Regions from separate parts of the Acidovorax sp. DMC1 genome, predicted to be linked through region 2. Evidence: predicted binding sites of a transcription regulator. Region 2 holds the regulator's gene; each other region holds the start of a gene.

Region 1 (4,164 bases), on a different contig from region 2:
TGCTGGTGCTGGAGATGGTGCCCGCTGCGCTGGCCGCTGACCTTACGGCCGAGCTGCCGCACTGCCACACCATCGGCATCGGCGCGGGCAACGGCACGGCCGGGCAGGTGCTGGTGTTGCACGACATGCTTGGGATGAACCTCGGGAAGATGCCGAAGTTCGTGCACAACTTCATGCAGGACGCGGACAGCGTGCGCGGCGCCATGGAGGCGTATGTGCAGGCCGTGAAGCATGGGCGTTTCCCGGACAACGCTGTGCACGCCTGGTGAGCCTTTTTCCTATCTCTCTGACCCTTCCCACCCCATGCTGATTGCCCGCTCCATTGCCGACCTGCGCCAGGCCCTGGCCCCCTACCGCCGCCCGGCTTTTGTGCCCACCATGGGCAACCTGCATGAGGGGCATATCGCCCTGGTGCGCCAGGCCCAACCCCTGGGCGATGTGACCGTGGCCAGCATCTTTGTGAACCGCCTGCAGTTTCTGCCGCACGAGGACTTTGACAGCTACCCGCGCACATGGGAGGCCGACTGCGCAAAACTGCAGGCCGCTGGTTGCGATGTGCTGTTTGCCCCGCGCGAGGCGGACCTGTACCCCGAGCCCCAGACCTTCAAGGTGCACCCCGACCCGCAGCTCGCCGACATGCTCGAAGGCCACTTCCGCCCCGGCTTTTTTGTGGGCGTGAGCACGGTGGTGATGAAGCTGTTTGCCTGCGTGCTGGGCGCCACCGGTGGCGTGGCCGTGTTTGGCAAGAAGGACTACCAGCAGCTCATGGTGATCCGCCACATGGTGCGGCAGTTTGCGCTGCCCATCGAGATCGTGGCGGGCGAAACCTGCCGCGCGGCCGATGGGCTGGCCCTGAGTTCGCGCAATGGCTACCTCAGCCTGGAAGAACGCCAGGAGGCCGTGGCCCTGTCGCAGGCCCTGAAGCGGCTGGCGCAGCAGTGGCTGGATGCCAGCGACCGCAGCGCGCTGGAGGCCCAGGCGCAGGACGCGCTGCGCGCGCGGGGCTGGGCGCCCGACTACCTCACGGTGCGCCGCCGCGCCGACTTGCTGCCCGCCACGGCCGAGGATGCGGCAGGCACGCTGGTGGCGCTGGGTGCTGCGCGGCTGGGCAGCACGCGGTTGATTGACAACCTGGAGTTTTGATTAGCTATTAATTCAATAGCTATCAGAGCTTACCCATCGCGCGGTAGCGGCCAAAAAAACCTCAAGCACTAGATCAAATCCATCCATTGCGGCCCAGCCACTGCACCAGCAAGCCGGTCACCACCTCCGGCTGCTCCATGGTCAGCATGTGGCCGCTGTCGGGTAGCAGGTGGTGTTCGGCAGCGGGCACCAGCGCCGCAATCTCTGCCGAGCATTCGGGCGGCGTGAGCTGGTCGGCTGCGCCACACACCACCAGCACGGGGCAAGCTACCTGAGGCAGGTGCAAGCGCGCATCGGGGCGGTGGATCACGGCACGGTTCTGGCGCACCAGGTGGTCGGGGCCCGCGTCCAGCACAAAGTCCAGATAGGCCTGCACCAGCTCCGCCTTGGCGGCGTTCACGGGGTGGAAGGCCAGGGCCACGTTGGGCTCGATGACCTCGCGCACCCGGCCCTGTTCAAACAGTTCGATGGCACCTTCGCGCAGGGCGCGCATGTCGGGTGTCTCGGGTCGCGCGGTGGTGCCCAGCAAGGCCAGCCCCGCAACCCGCTGCGGCGCCTGGCGCGCGGCCTCCATGGCGATCATGCCGCCCATCGACGCACCGGCCAGCACCAGCGGCCCCGCGTGCTGTGCCAGCAGCCGTGCGGCAAAGTCCTCGATGCGATGCAGGTTCACATCCTGGTGGGCGGTGGCGACCTCGGGGCGCAGCGCGGCGGGCAGCAGCGGCAGCACGCCGCGCCACATGCGTTCATCGGCGGCCAGACCGGGCAGGAGCAGAAGTTGGGGGAGTGGGACATGGATGAAAAGAGGCATCACCAAGTTGGTGCACGATGAGAAGCATGCAGACAGCCCCAGCAGCGGGGCACGGACCGCACATTGTGAACAGCCGATGGCCGCTTGTCACCGCCCCCGGAATAGTTGCCCGCGATGGCTCGGGACTTGCTAGCATGGCCTGCATATGCCCATCCACGCCGCGCTCCACCACGTCACGCATTACCAATACGACCGGCTGGTCGGCCTCGGGCCGCAGACCATCCGATTGCGGCCTGCGCCCCATTGCCGCAGCAATGTGATTTCGTACTCGCTCAAGGTCGAGCCCGCGCAGCACTTCATCAACTGGCAGCAGGATCCGTTTGCCAATTACCAGGCACGGCTCGTCTTCCCGGAGAAGACGCGCGAGTTCAAGGTCACGGTGGACCTGGTGGTGGAGATGGCGGTTTACAACCCCTTCGACTTCTTCCTGGAGCCCGAGGCCGAGCACATCCCCTTCAAGTACAGCAGCGATGTGCAGCAGGAGCTGGCGCCCTACCTGGCCACCGAGCCGATGACGCCGCTGGTGCAGGCGTACCTGGACAAGATCGACCGCAGCAAACGGCGCACAGTGGACTTTCTGGTCAAGCTGAACCAGCAGGTGTCGCAGGACATTCGCTACCTGATCCGCCTGGAGCCCGGCGTGCAGACGCCCGAGGAGACGCTGCAAAAGGCCAGCGGCTCGTGCCGCGACTCGGGCTGGCTGCTGGTGCAGCTGCTGCGCCACCTGGGGCTGGCGGCGCGGTTTGTGTCGGGCTACCTGATCCAGCTGACCCCCGATGTGAAGGCGCTAGATGGCCCCAGTGGCACCGACCACGACTTCACCGACCTGCACGCCTGGTGCGAGGTCTACCTGCCCGGCGCGGGCTGGATTGGCCTGGATGCCACCAGCGGCCTGATGGCGGGAGAGGGCCACATCCCGCTGGCCTGCACGCCGCAGCCCTCGGGGGCCGCGCCGATTGAAGGCGGCGTGGACAAGGCCGAGGTGGACTTCAGTCACGAGATGCGCGTGACGCGCATTTACGAATCCCCCCGCGTGACCAAGCCCTACACCGAAGACCAGTGGCAGGCCGTGCTGGCGCTGGGCGAGCAGGTGGACGCCGACCTGGTAGCAGGCGATGTGCGCCTGACCATGGGTGGCGAGCCCACCTTTGTGGCCGTGGGCGACCGCGACGCGCCCGAGTGGAACACCGATGCCCTGGGCCCCACCAAACGCGGCTTTGCCACCGAACTCACGCACAAGCTGCGCGCCGAATACGGCCAGGGCGGTTTTTTGCACTTTGGCCAGGGCAAGTGGTACCCCGGCGAGCAGTTGCCGCGCTGGGCGCTGTCGATCTGCTGGCGCGCCGACGGCCAGCCCGCGTGGCAGAACCCCGCGCTGTTTGCCGACGAGCGTGACCCATCGCACTACACCAGTGCCGACGCCGAACGTTTTGTGCGTACGCTCACGCGCAAGCTGGGCATCACCGACCGCTACATTCAGCCGGGCTACGAAGACACCTTCTATTACCTGTGGCGCGAGCGGCGCCTGCCCATCAACGTGGACCCGTTCGACGCGCGCCTGGACGATGAGCTGGAGCGCGCCCGCCTGCGCCGCGTGTTTGAGCAAAAGCTCGACAGCGTGGTGGGCTATGTGCTGCCGCTGCAGGCGGGCGTCGGGGCGGGCAGCGCGTGGAGCACGGGGCCTTGGTTCTTCCGCGACGACCGCATGCTGCTGATCCCCGGCGATTCGCCCATGGGCTACCGCCTGCCGCTGGACGCCCTGCCCTGGGTGAAGGCGTCGGACACCGAGCACCTGATCCCGCAAGACCCGACCGCACCCCAAGGCCCGCTGCCCGCTGCGACCACGCTGCGGGCGCGGTATTCCCTTCCAGCGGGCCCCGTCACCGGCGACCGTGACCTGCCCTACCTGGCGGGCGCCACCGCACCGGGCGAAGCACGCCGCGTGGTGCAAGGCACCGCAGGCGGCGACCACGCACGCCAGGCCGGGCAGCCCGACCCGCATGCGGGCATGCAGCCCCCGGGCAAGTTCCAGTCGGCCGCAGGCCTGTCGCGCACTGCCCTGTGTGTGGAAGTGCGCGACCCGCGCCGCGCCAGCGGCCCCAAGGCCGAGAAGGTGGGTGAGAAGTACGGCGTGCTCTACGTCTTCATGCCCCCGCTGGCGCGCCTGGAGGACTACCTGGACCTGCTGGCGGCCATCGAGGCCACGGCCG
Region 2 (4,164 bases):
GGGCCGCCGTCGGGGGCAGGCTTGGCAGCCCGGTCGCGCACGGCGCCCTTGATCATGTCGAAGCGGAACATGCGGCATTCGATGGGGCCGTTCCACATGGGCACGCGGCGCGATTCCTTGAGGCGCATCTTGCCGGGCAGTTTGAGGTCGGGGGTGAGCATCCAGGCCGTCCAGCCGCTGTAGTTCTTCTTCCAGTGCGTGGCCAGCTGGCTGAAGAATTCGCCGCCGTCTTCGGTCTGCGCCTCTTCGCGGCCCACAGCCAGGCCCTGGGCGCGGTCGGCCGCGCGTTCGCTGGCGTTGCGGCCTGCGGTACCGGCTGCGGCAATGCGCTCGCCGTAGGGCGGGTTCAGCAGCATCACGCCGGGCTGGTCGCAGGGCGGCATGCGCTGCAGGGCGTCGCCACCGCGCAGCTGCACGGCCTGGGCCACACCTGCGCGCTCAGCGTTGCGCTGTGCAAAATCGACCATGCGGAAGGCCACATCACTGCCAAAAATGGGTACAGCGCTAGTACATATTGCGCCTTCAGCTTCGTTTTTGATAGCAGACCAAACGTGCGCCTGGAAGGGCAGCAGCTTTTCAAACGCAAAGCGACGCAGCATGCCCGCCGGGATGCGGCAGGCGATCTGCGCGGCCTCGACCACGATGGTGCCGCTGCCGCAGCAGGGGTCGTACAGGGGCTGGGGGTTGTCGCCGTGCGGGTCCCAGCCGCTGGCGGCGATCATGGCGGCGGCCAGGGTTTCCTTGAGCGGTGCGTCGCCCTTGTCCTCGCGCCAGCCGCGCTTGAACAGCGGCTCGCCGCTGGTGTCGATGTAGATCGTGGCTTCGTCGGTGGTCAGGTGCAGGTGGATGCGCACGTCGGGCCACTGGGTGTTCACATCGGGGCGCACGCCGCTCTTGTGGCGGAAGCGGTCGGCCACGGCGTCTTTCACCTTGAGGCCCGCGAAGTTCAGGCTCTGCAGCGGGCTGTGCTGGGCCGTCACTTCGACCTTGAAGGTCTGGCGCGTGGTGAACCAGATCTCCCAAGCCACATCGCTGGCCATGTTGTAGAGGTCGTTCTCAGACCGGTACGGGCGGTGGGCCAATTGCACCAGTACGCGCTGGGCCAGACGGCTGTGCAGGTTGAGCTGCATGGCCTGGCGCCACGAGGCGCGCAGCAGCACACCACCCCGGCCCACCAGCAGGTCTTGCCCCGTGAGACCGGTGATGCCATGCACCTCGTCGGCCAGAAAGCCCTCGACGCCCGCGGCGCAAGGGAGAAAAAGTTGGAGTTGGTTCATGTCGATGGGGAGGATACGCGCTCGGGCACTGCGGGGGAACCGGGCTCCCCCGCCCGGGCCAGCAGCTGGCGGATGGAGTCCGGGATGGGGGCGACCTTGCGGCTGGCCTTGCCGATGAAGACGATGCCGATCTTGCCGCGCGCCACCTCGCGGCCTGAGGCCTTTTCGGTCATGCAGAACACCAGGTCGAAACCGTAGCGGTTGAAGTCCGCAGGCGCCATCTCCACGCGCATGGTCTCGCCGTGGAAACCTTCGGACTTGTACTGCGCCACGATGTCGCCGACCACGATGGACAGGCCGCCCACATCGGCCTCGGGGTAGCCCAGCGACTGGAAGAAACGCACGCGTGCTTCGGACACCAGGGTGAGCAGCTGCGCGTTGTCCAGATGCCCGCCCTGGTTCACGTGGCTGATGTAGATCTGCAGCTCGGTGGCAAAGCCGAAGTACGGGGGAAGGTCAAAGACGATGCGGGCCATGGTGGGCTGCGGTAGGTAATACGGAAACAACAGAAAAGGTACGGCATCGCAGGCGCGCCGTGCGCCAGCTGCCGAGGCGGCTACAACGCCTTGCGCAAATTCGCCGGCGCGATCTTGAGCGCCTCGCGGTACTTGGCCACGGTGCGGCGCGCGCATTCGATGCCCTGCTCCTTGAGCATCTCGGCGATCTGGCTGTCGGACAGCGGCTTGGCCGGGCTCTCCGCCGACACGAACTGCTTGATCAGTGCGCGCACCGCCGTGCTCGATGCATTGCCGCCCGTTTCGGTACCCAGGCCCGAGCCAAAGAAATACTTCAGCTCGTAGGTGCCAATCGGCGTGGCCATGTACTTGGCAGTGGTGACGCGGCTGATGGTGGACTCGTGCAGGCCCAGTTCGTCGGCAATGTCGCGCAGCACCAGCGGGCGCATGGCCAGTTCACCGTGGGTGAAGAAGTTCTTTTGCCGCTCGACAATGGCGCGCGACACGCGCAGGATGGTGTCAAAGCGCTGCTGGATGTTCTTGATGAACCAGCGCGCCTCCTGCAGGCGCTGCTGCATGCCCTGGTGGCCTTCGCCGCCCTTGTGGCCGCGCAGGGCGCCTGCGTAGATGTCGTGCACGCGCAGGCGGGGCATCACGTCGGGGTTGAGCTGCACGATGAAGCTCTGCTGGCCGCTGCCATTGGCGCGACCGGCTTTGCGCACGATGACGTCGGGCACGATGATGTTGCGCTCCACGTCGGCAAACTTGCGGCCCGGGCGTGGTTCCAGGCGGGCGATGAGTGCCATGGCAGCGCGGGTACGCTCTTCTCCAGCCACGCCGCCTTCGCTGCACAGCTGCGTCAGGCGGCGGATGTCGCGGCGGGCCAGCATCTCCAGCGGCTGCTGGCAGATGCGCAGAGCGGTCTGCACGGTCTCGGGGTCGGCGTCGCTGTCTTCGTCGGCCGCCAACGCCGCGAGCTGCAGCGTCAGGCATTCGGACAGATTGCGCGCGCCCACGCCCACAGGTTCCAGGCTTTGCAGCAGGCGCTGGGCCACCGTGAAGCGGTGCACCAGCTCTTCGATCTGTTCCAGGTCGTCGGGCCCGACGAGGCTGATGGCGAGTTCTTCCAGCGGCTCTTCGAGGTAGCCGTCGTCGTTCAGCGATTCGATGAGGAAACGCAGCGCGGCCGTGTCCACTTCGGACAGGCGCAGCGACAGCGCCTGGCGGTGCAAAAAGGCCGTCAGCGATTCGTGCGAGCGGGCCAGCTCGGTGGCATCGGCCTCGTCGCCTTCCGCGTCGTTGCGGGTGCGTGCCGGGGCGTCGCCGCCCCACTCGGCATCGTTGGGCGCCATCTCGACGGTGCCGTCGCCGCTCCAGTCGGGCTCGTCCGAGCCCCCGCCGGAGATTTCAGCGTCGTTTTGGCTATCAGCGCTAGTACTGCTTGCGCTGGTAGCTCCTGAAAACATAGCATCATCGGCACTGTAGTCGTCGGCCTGTGCAGGCGTGTCGGCGGCTTCCAGGCCAAATTCCTCGCGCGGGGCTTCGTCGGCATTGCGTTCGAGGAACGGGTTTTCGTCGAGCATCTGCTCGACTTCCTGCGAGAGTTCGAGCGTGGACAACTGCAGCAGCCGGATGGACTGCTGGAGCTGGGGGGTCAATGCGAGATGCTGCGAGACGCGCAGCGACAGTCCAGGCTTCATCACATCCTGAAGTGTTCGCCGAGGTACACCCTTCGGACCTCCGCGTTGTCCACGATCTCGGACGGCGTGCCCTGCGCCAGCACGCGGCCGTCGCTGATGATGAAGGCGTGGTCGCAGATGCCCAGCGTCTCGCGCACGTTGTGATCGGTGATGAGCACCCCAATGCCGCGCGCCTTCAGGAAGCCGATGATGCGCTGGATTTCAATCACGGCGATGGGGTCGATGCCCGCAAAGGGCTCGTCCAGCAGGATGAAACGCGGCTGGGTGGCCAAGGCCCGCGCAATCTCCACACGGCGGCGCTCGCCGCCCGACAGCGCCAGAGCGGGTGAGGCCCTCAGGTGGTCCACGCGCAGCTCTTGCAGCAGGGCCGTCAGGCGCTCTTCGATGGCATCGCGCGACAGCGGCTGGCCGTCATCGGCGCGCTGCAGTTCCAGCACGGCGCGCACGTTTTCTTCGACGGTGAGCTTGCGGAAGATGGAGGCTTCTTGCGGCAGGTACGACAGCCCCAGGCGCGACCGGCGATGGATGGGCATGTGGGCCACGGACTGGCCGTCGATACGGATGTCACCCGCATCGCTGCGTACCAAGCCCACGATCATGTAGAACGAAGTGGTCTTGCCCGCGCCATTGGGGCCCAGCAAACCCACGACTTCGCCTTTTTGCACCTCCAGGGACACGTCCTTGACGACCTTGCGGCTGCCATAGGACTTGGCCAGGTGCTGCACCTCCAGG
Region 3 (4,164 bases), on a different contig from region 2:
GCCAGGGCGCGGGCCTGCTCCACCCGGGCGCGGATGCTGGCAGTGGACTCGCCCGCAGCCGCCTGCACCAGCTGCTCGGCGGGCAGGGCGGGCACCTCGACATGCAGGTCGATGCGGTCCAGCAGCGGGCCGCTGAGCTTGGCCTGGTAGCGGTGCACCTGGTCGGGCGTGCAGCGGCAGGCGCGCTGCGTGGAGCCCAGAAAGCCGCAGGGGCACGGATTCATCGCCGCAATCATCTGGAACCGGGCCGGAAACTCCGCGCGTTGCGCCGCCCGGGCGATGGTGATGTGGCCGGTCTCCAGCGGCTCGCGCAGTGCCTCCAGCGCAGCGCGGGGGAATTCGGGCAGTTCATCGAGGAAGAGCACGCCCTGGTGGGCCAGCGAGATCTCGCCCGGCCGGGGGGGCGAGCCACCGCCCACCAGCGCCACCGCGCTGGCCGTGTGGTGGGGCTGGCCCGTGGGGCGCACGCCAAAGGTCTCGGGCCTGAAGCGGCCCGCCAGGCTGGCAATGGCGGCGCTCTCCAGCGCCTCGTCCACCGTCATCGCCGGCAGCAGCCCGGCAAAACGCTGCGCCAGCATCGACTTGCCCGAGCCCGGTGGCCCGGCCATCAGCACGCTGTGGCCCCCGGCCGCTGCAATCTCCAGCGCCCGCTTGGCACCGGCCTGGCCCTTTACATCGGCCATGTCGGGCCCGGTGGTGCTGGCGGCGAGCGCGGTGGCCTGCAGGCGCGTCCAGCCGTCGTTGGCCACGTCGGCATTGCCGCCGGCCGTGCTGCCGGGTGGCAGGAACGCGCGCACCACATCCAGCAGGTGGCGGGCACGCACCACGCGCGCGGCGGGTACCAGGGCGGCTTCTTCGGCGCTGCCGGGCGGCAGCACCAGCTGGGCATCGATCTGCTGCGTCTGCAGCGCCAGGCTGGTGGCCAGCGCGCCGCGCACGGGGCGCAGCTCGCCCGACAGCGACAGCTCGCCTGCAAACTCGTAGCCTGCCAGGCGGCTGGCGTCCACCTGACCGCTGGCGGCGAGGATGCCCAGGGCGATGGGCAGGTCAAAGCGGCCCGAGTCCTTGGGCAAATCCGCAGGCGCGAGGTTGACGGTAATGCGCTTGTTGGTCGGGAACTCCAGCCCTGCGTTCTGCAGCGCCGAGCGCACGCGTTCGCGGGCTTCTTTCACCTCCACCTCGGCCAGCCCGACCAGCGTGAAGCTGGGCAAACCGTTGGCCAGATGCACTTCGACGGTGACTGCAGGCGCCTGCAGCCCCAGAAGGGCGCGGCTTTGCACCAAAGCAAGACTCATGAAGCGATTTCTCCCCAGATGGGTGCGTTTTGTGGGTTTTTAGCGCGGCCTGCGGGGCGCCTGCACCAGTTGAGTGCGGCGCTCCGAGCGCGGTCACCGCCACTGTACTGGGGATTGTTGTAACGCAACGCAACCGTGCGGCACTCTCTGCACCTTGGCGTGGCACGGTCCGTGCTTAAAGCGCTTGTCCCTACTTTGTCCAACCGGAGGAAACATGACCCGCGCCATCATCAAGACCCTGGGCGTTGCCCTTGTTGCAACCCTTCCCATGCTGGCCAGCGCCCAGCTCACCGCCAACGTCAGCCTGACCACGAACTACAAGTTCCGCGGCCAGGACCAGGACACGTCCAAGGTCAAGACCGTCAAGCCTGCACTGCAAGGCGGCTTTGACTACACCTTCGGCGAAACCGGCTTCTACGTGGGCAACTGGAACTCCAGCGTCAACTGGCTGTCCGGCAACTCGCTCGAATCCGACCTGTACGGCGGCTACAAGTTCAAGGCCGGCGATGTGGACCTGGACGTGGGCCTGCTGACCTACATCTACCCCGGCAACAGCGCGGGCAACACCACCGAAGTCTATGGCGCTGCCACCTTCGGCCCGGTGACGGCCAAGTACTCGCACACCCTGTCCAAGGACTACTTTGCCTACGCCGGTCCTGGCATGAAGGGCCGCAACACTGGCTACCTGAACCTGGCGTTTGCCCAGGAAGTGGCCCCCAGCACCACGCTGAAGGCATCGGTCGGTTTCACCCGCTTTGGTGGTGACATCACCGCCCCCAACTTCATGGATTACAGCCTGGGCGGCTCGTACGACTTCGGCGGCGGCGTGTCCCTCGGCGCTGCCGTGGTCGGCGCCACCAAGAAGGCCTTCTACGGCCCGGTCAACAAGTCGCGCGTGATCGTCACGCTCACCAAAACCCTGTAAGTCTCAATGGGCGCCGGTGGCGCCCATTCCGGAGGATCTGAAAATGAAAATGGTGACAGCCATCATCAAGCCCTTCAAGCTCGACGAAGTGCGCGAAGCGCTCTCCGACATCGGCGTGCAAGGCATCACGGTGACCGAAGTCAAAGGCTTTGGCCGCCAAAAGGGCCACACCGAGCTGTACCGCGGTGCAGAGTACGTGGTGGACTTTCTCCCCAAGGTCAAGATCGAGGCCGCTGTGGCCGACGACCTGGTGGACCGCGTGATCGAGTCCATCGAGACCGCAGCGCGCACCGGCAAGATCGGTGACGGCAAGATTTTCGTGACCCACCTGGAGCAGGTGGTGCGCATCCGCACTGGCGAAACCGGCAAGGAAGCCCTGTAAGGGCGAGGCCGCATCCCATCCAAGAAGAGAAACGCCATGAAAAAACTGCTTGCTTCCTTCATTCTGGGGCTGAGTCTGCTATCCGGCGGATCGGCTGTCCTCGCCCAGGCGCCCGCCACGGCAGAGGCCTCGGCACCCGCTGCGGCGGCACCTGCGGCCGAAGCCGCTGCCCCTGCAGCAGCCGCTGCACCGGCTGCTGCTGCCGCCGCTGCGCCTGCAGCGCCGGCCGCCGAAGCGCCTGCCCCCGTCCCCAACAAGGGTGACACCGCGTGGATGATGACCTCCACCATCCTCGTGATCCTGATGGTCCTGCCCGGCCTGGCACTGTTCTACGGCGGCCTGGTGCGCAGCAAGAACATGCTGTCCGTGCTGATGCAGGTGATGGTCACGTTCTCGCTGATCGTGGTGCTGTGGTTCATCTACGGCTACAGCCTGGCCTTCACTGAAGGCGGTGCCTTCATCGGTGGTTTTGACCGGCTGTTCATGAAGGGCATCTGGGACAACGCGGCGGGCACGTTTGCCAACGCGGCCACGTTCAGCAAGGGCATCGTGATTCCGGAAGTGGTGTTTGCCGCCTTCCAGGCCACGTTCGCCGGCATCACCTGCGCCCTGATCGTCGGTGCGTTTGCGGAGCGCATCAAGTTCAGCGCCGTTATGCTGTTCATGGTTCTGTGGTTCACGTTCAGCTACCTGCCGATCGCCCACATGGTGTGGTTCTGGATGGGTCCTGATGCCTACGCCTCCAAGGAAGTGGCCGACGCCATGACCAGCAAGGCCGGCCAGATCTGGCAGTGGGGTGCTCTGGACTTCGCTGGCGGTACCGTGGTGCACATCAACGCCGCTGTGGCGGGCCTGGTGGGCGCGTTCATGGTGGGCAAGCGCATTGGTTACGGCAAGGAAGCCATGGCGCCTCACAGCCTGACACTGACCATGGTCGGTGCCTCGCTGCTGTGGGTGGGCTGGTTCGGCTTCAACGCCGGCTCTGCCCTGGAAGCCAACGGCTTCGCTGCCCTGGCCTTCATCAACACGCTGGTGGCCACTGCCGCTGCCGTGCTGGCATGGTGCATGGGTGAAGCGCTGATGCGCGGCAAGGCTTCGATGCTGGGCGCAGCGTCGGGTGCCGTGGCGGGCCTCGTGGCCATCACGCCTGCGGCCGGCAACGTCGGTATCGGCGGTGCGCTGGTCATCGGTCTGGTGGGTGGTTTTGCCTGCCTGTGGGGTGTCAACGGCCTCAAGAAGCTGCTGGGTGCAGACGACTCGCTCGACGTGTTCGGCGTGCACGGCATCGGCGGTATCGTGGGTGCACTGCTGACTGGCGTGTTCAACGCCCCTGGCCTGGGTGGCCCTGGCTACGTGGCCGACTGGGTGACCGCCACCATGGTGACCTCTGCCGACTACTCCATCGCTGCTCAGGTGTGGACACAGGCCAAGGCCGTGCTGCTGACCATCGTGTGGTCGGGCGTGGTGTCCTTCGTGGCCTACAAGGTGGTTGACCTGACGGTGGGCCTGCGTGTCTCGGAAGAAGACGAACGCGAAGGTCTGGACATCACCTCGCACGGCGA
Region 4 (4,164 bases), on a different contig from region 2:
CGGTGGCGCAGCTGATTGGTGTTGCGCCGGGGCAGTTCATCGCCATTGTGGCCATCACCCAGCTCAGCGAGAGCTTTCAGCACGCCAACGTGCGGCTGTGGTTCGGTCAGGTGGGAGAGCGGCTCTGGATCAGCCCCCGGTTTCACCGCCGGCACCACAGCATTGGTATTGGCCACGAGACGGTCAAACCCTCGACCGAGGCGACATCAGGCCAACCTGCAACGCCACCGCGCGTGGTGCTCGGCGGGCATAACTTCGGGGTGCTGCTGCCCTGGTGGGACATGCTGATGGGTACGGCCAACTTCGAAAAGCGGTTTGACCCGACCGGCGTGCGCGACCAGGTGGAGCCGGGGCCTGATGGCCGGGTGCGCGACTACGGTAGAGGCTTCTGGTCCCAGCAATGGCGGGGCGTACTGAGGTTGCTGGGCAAGGCCTGAGCGACCCGGCGGGCGCTGCCTGTATGCTTGCCGCCATGGGATTACTGCTTGATTCTTTCTGGCGTGCCGCCGCCTACTGCCTGCGTCCGCGTGTGATCGCGCTGTCGCTCCTGCCCCTGGTCTTGATGGCCTTGTTGGCGATGGGCCTGGGCTATTTTTACTGGGACGGGGCAGTGCAGGCAATGCGCACTTTGCTCGACGCCTCCTCGTTGCTGGCCAGCGTCTGGGGCTGGCTCCAGGGCTGGGGGTTGGGGGATGTGACGGCCGTCATGGCGCCGTTGATGGTGGTGCTGGCTGTGGCACCTGTACTGGTGGTGGTGTCGCTGCTGGCCGTGGCGGTGCTGATGACGCCTGCCCTGGTGGCCTTGGTGGCTGCCCGGCGTTTTCCGGACCTGGAGCGCAAAAAAGGCGGGTCTTTCATCGCGAGTGTGGCTTGGTCCGTGGGCTCCACGGTGCTGGCGCTTGTGGCGCTGGTGGTGTCGGTTCCTCTGTGGCTGGTTCCGCCGCTGGTCCTCGTTCTGCCGCCCTTGATTTGGGGATGGCTGACTTACCGGGTGATGGTGTTTGATGCGCTGGCGGACCACGCCAGCAAGGAGGAGCGCCAGGAGATCTTCCGGCGCCATCGCAGCAGCCTGCTGGGTATTGGCATCGTCACGGGTTACCTGGGGGCGGCCCCCAGCATCGTGTGGGCATCGGGTGTGGTGTTTGCCGCCGCGTTTTTTGTGCTGGTGCCACTGGCGATCTGGATCTACACCCTGGTGTTCGCTTTTTCCTCGCTGTGGTTCGCGCACTATGGCTTGGCCGCCTTGCAACGCTTGCGGGCCGAGCGGGGGACGAATATGCCCATGGCCGAGCCCGCCCCTTCGTCGGCCTCGTCTGCATTGACCCCACGCCCTGCTGACACGCCGGCGCTGGAAACTGCGGCCCCTGCTGCGGCCGTGCTACCACCCCCTGCCATTTCGCCCTCTGGAGACAACGCACCATGACACCTACCTTCGGCCTCATCATCGTGGGCGACGAGATCTTGTCAGGCAAACGTGCCGACAAGCACATGCCCAAGGTGATCGAACTGTTGTCGGCACGCGGCCTGTCCCTGGCCTACGCCGACTATCTGGGGGACAACCCGGACCGGATTACGGCCACCTTGCAGCGGGCGTTCGCGTCGGCTGATGCGGTGTTTTCGTGTGGCGGCATTGGTGCAACCCCTGACGACCACACGCGGCAGTGCGCTGGACGAGCCCTGGGCCAGGATCTGGCCCTGCACCCGGAGGCCGAGGCGCTGATCCGCGAACGCATGCAGGATGTGGCGCGAGAGCAGGGCGTGCCTTACGATCCTGATCGCTCTGACAACGTGCACCGCCTCAACATGGGCATGTTCCCGGTGGGCGCGCGCATCATCCCCAATCCTTACAACAAGATCCCCGGCTTCAGCTGCGACGGGCCTGGCGGTGGATCCGTGCACTTCGTTCCAGGGTTTCCTGTGATGGCCTGGCCGATGATCGAGTGGGTGCTGGAGCGCCATTACGCAGCCCATTTCAACCGCGCGCCGCAGACCGAGCAGTCGGTGGTGGTCTTTGGTGCGATGGAGGCCTCGTTGACGCCCCTCATGGAGCAGATTGAAAAATCGCACCCTGACGTGCGGGTGTTCAGTTTGCCCAGCGTAGATCATCCACAATACGGGCGGCATATCGAACTGGGTGTCAAAGGGCCTGCGTCTTCCGTGCCCGCCGCATGGCAGGCACTGAAAACAGGGCTGCACGAATTTGGTGCAAGTTGTGGCCCTGAATTGGTGCGCAACCTCTGAGACCCAGATTGGATAGATGAATTGCACCGTATTGGTGCTTTTGGGCGTGTGCCACGCCGACCTGCCGCCAGTAGCGCTCCTTCATAGTGCGGTGCTGCACTCGGCTGGCACGCAAACTGCTTTTGTTTCAGCAAACTCTTTTTTCAACAAGCGCTTTATCCAGGAGAACCTGATGGCCAAGACCGTTGCAGACGTGATGAAGATGGTGAAGGAGAACGAAGTCAAGTTCGTTGACTTCCGTTTTACCGATACCCGTGGCAAACAACAGCACACCACGGTGCCCGTCTCTCACTTCGACGAAGACAAGTTCACTTCGGGCCACGCCTTTGACGGCTCGTCGATCGCCGGTTGGAAGGGCATCGAAGCCTCCGACATGCAGCTGATCCCCGACCCGAGCACGGCCAACATCGATCCTTTCTTCGAAGAAACGACGCTGATCCTGACCTGCGACGTGATCGAGCCCGCCGACGGCAAGGCCTATGACCGTGACCCGCGCTCCATCGCCAAGCGCGCTGAAGCCTACCTGAAGGCCTCCGGTCTGGGCGACACCGCCTACTTCGGTCCTGAGCCAGAATTCTTCATCTTCGACGGCGTGCGCTGGAGCACCGAGCCCAACAACACCTTCTACGAAATCGAAGAGTACGAAGCCCCCTGGAACACTGGCGCCAAGCTCGAAGGCGGCAACCGCGGCCACCGTCCCACCGTCAAGGGCGGCTACTTCCCCGTGCCTCCCGTTGACAGCACGCAAGACATGCGCGCCGAGATGTCCCTGATCCTTGAATCCCTGGGCATCCCGGTCGAAGTGTTCCACCACGAAGTGGCGGGCGCTGGCCAGAACGAAATCGGCACCAAGTTCAGCACGCTGGTCGAGCGCGCAGACTGGACCATCCTGCAAAAGTACGTGATCCACAACGTGGCCAACGCCTACGGCAAGACCGCCACGTTCATGCCCAAGCCTTACCACGGCGACAATGGCTCCGGCATGCACGTGCACCAGTCCGTGTGGAAGGACGGCAAGAACCTGTTCGCTGGCGACGGCTATGCCGGTCTGTCGGACTTCGCGCTGTACTACATCGGCGGCATCATCAAGCACGCCCGTGCCCTGAACGCCATCACCAACCCCGGCACCAACAGCTACAAGCGCCTGGTGCCTCACTTCGAAGCCCCGGTGAAGCTGGCCTACTCGGCCAAGAACCGTTCTGCCTCGATCCGCATTCCTTATGTGGCCAACCCCAAGGGCCGTCGCGTGGAAGCCCGCTTCCCCGATCCACTGATGAACCCTTACCTGGGCTTCGCTGCACTGCTGATGGCCGGTCTGGACGGCGTGGAAAACAAGATCCATCCGGGCGAAGCCGCCACGAAGGACCTGTACCACCTGCCTCCCGAAGAAGACAAGCTGGTGCCCACCGTGTGCCACAGCCTGGACCAAGCCCTGGAGCACCTGGACAAGGACCGCGCGTTCCTGACCAAGGGTGGCGTGTTCACCGACAGCATGATCGACGCCTACATCGATCTGAAGATGAACGAAGTGACCCGCTTCCGCATGGCCGTGCACCCTGTCGAGTACGACATGTACTACTCGCTGTAATCGTCTGCTTGCAGACCATGGCTCAAAAAGGCGGCGTAAGCCGCCTTTTTTCATGGGCGGGCGAAGCGGGCGGACGCGCTGAGTGCACGTGGTGGAACCAAGGCGTCCGGTGTTGCATCCGTATACACAGCCCTGCAAGGGTCTGTCTTTGTTGGATTGGAGATGTGAGGTGATTGGGGGATACTCCCCCGACCCCTGCATGTCCGTGCGAGGAAACCGAATGAAAAAAACGCTCATCACCCTGCTTCTCATCGCCGCCGCCGTTCCCGCAGTCCAGGCGCAAGACCGCATCTATCGTTGCGGCAACGAATACACCAACAACGCGCAGCAGGCCA

What was found. The regulator sigma-54, encoded in region 2, starts transcription at its own class of promoters, with help from an activator protein. The targets are predictions, from matches to a motif close to TGGCANGNAANCTGCTTT.
Region 1: a site for sigma-54 is predicted at 2,070-2,087, ahead of ACT531_RS10360 (transglutaminase family protein). Genes of this name have one in related genera too.
Region 3: a site for sigma-54 is predicted at 1,456-1,473, ahead of ACT531_RS02990 (TorF family putative porin). Genes of this name have one in related genera too.
Region 4: a site for sigma-54 is predicted at 2,347-2,364, ahead of glnA (type I glutamate--ammonia ligase). Genes of this name have one in related genera too.

The regions. Positions count from the first base shown of each region.
Region 1 covers NZ_JBQUYO010000004.1:59,593-63,756, forward strand. The annotation lists gene panB (3-methyl-2-oxobutanoate hydroxymethyltransferase) at 1-269, shown strand, start outside; gene panC (pantoate--beta-alanine ligase) at 304-1,143, shown strand; gene ACT531_RS10355 (alpha/beta fold hydrolase) at 1,217-1,954, opposite strand; gene ACT531_RS10360 (transglutaminase family protein) at 2,100-4,164, shown strand, end outside.
Region 2 covers NZ_JBQUYO010000008.1:20,496-24,659, reverse strand. The annotation lists gene ACT531_RS16305 (THUMP domain-containing class I SAM-dependent RNA methyltransferase) at 1-1,277, opposite strand, end outside; gene ACT531_RS16300 (acyl-CoA thioesterase) at 1,274-1,753, opposite strand; gene ACT531_RS16295 (RNA polymerase factor sigma-54) at 1,834-3,432, opposite strand; gene lptB (LPS export ABC transporter ATP-binding protein) at 3,432-4,164, opposite strand, start outside.
Region 3 covers NZ_JBQUYO010000001.1:632,913-637,076, reverse strand. The annotation lists gene ACT531_RS02995 (YifB family Mg chelatase-like AAA ATPase) at 1-1,295, opposite strand, end outside; gene ACT531_RS02990 (TorF family putative porin) at 1,510-2,220, shown strand; gene glnK (P-II family nitrogen regulator) at 2,264-2,602, shown strand; gene amt (ammonium transporter) at 2,639-4,164, shown strand, end outside.
Region 4 covers NZ_JBQUYO010000006.1:292,528-296,691, reverse strand. The annotation lists gene ACT531_RS14860 (sterol desaturase family protein) at 1-437, shown strand, start outside; gene ACT531_RS14855 (EI24 domain-containing protein) at 473-1,423, shown strand; gene ACT531_RS14850 (competence/damage-inducible protein A) at 1,420-2,241, shown strand; gene glnA (type I glutamate--ammonia ligase) at 2,414-3,829, shown strand; gene ACT531_RS14840 (hypothetical protein) at 4,050-4,164, shown strand, end outside.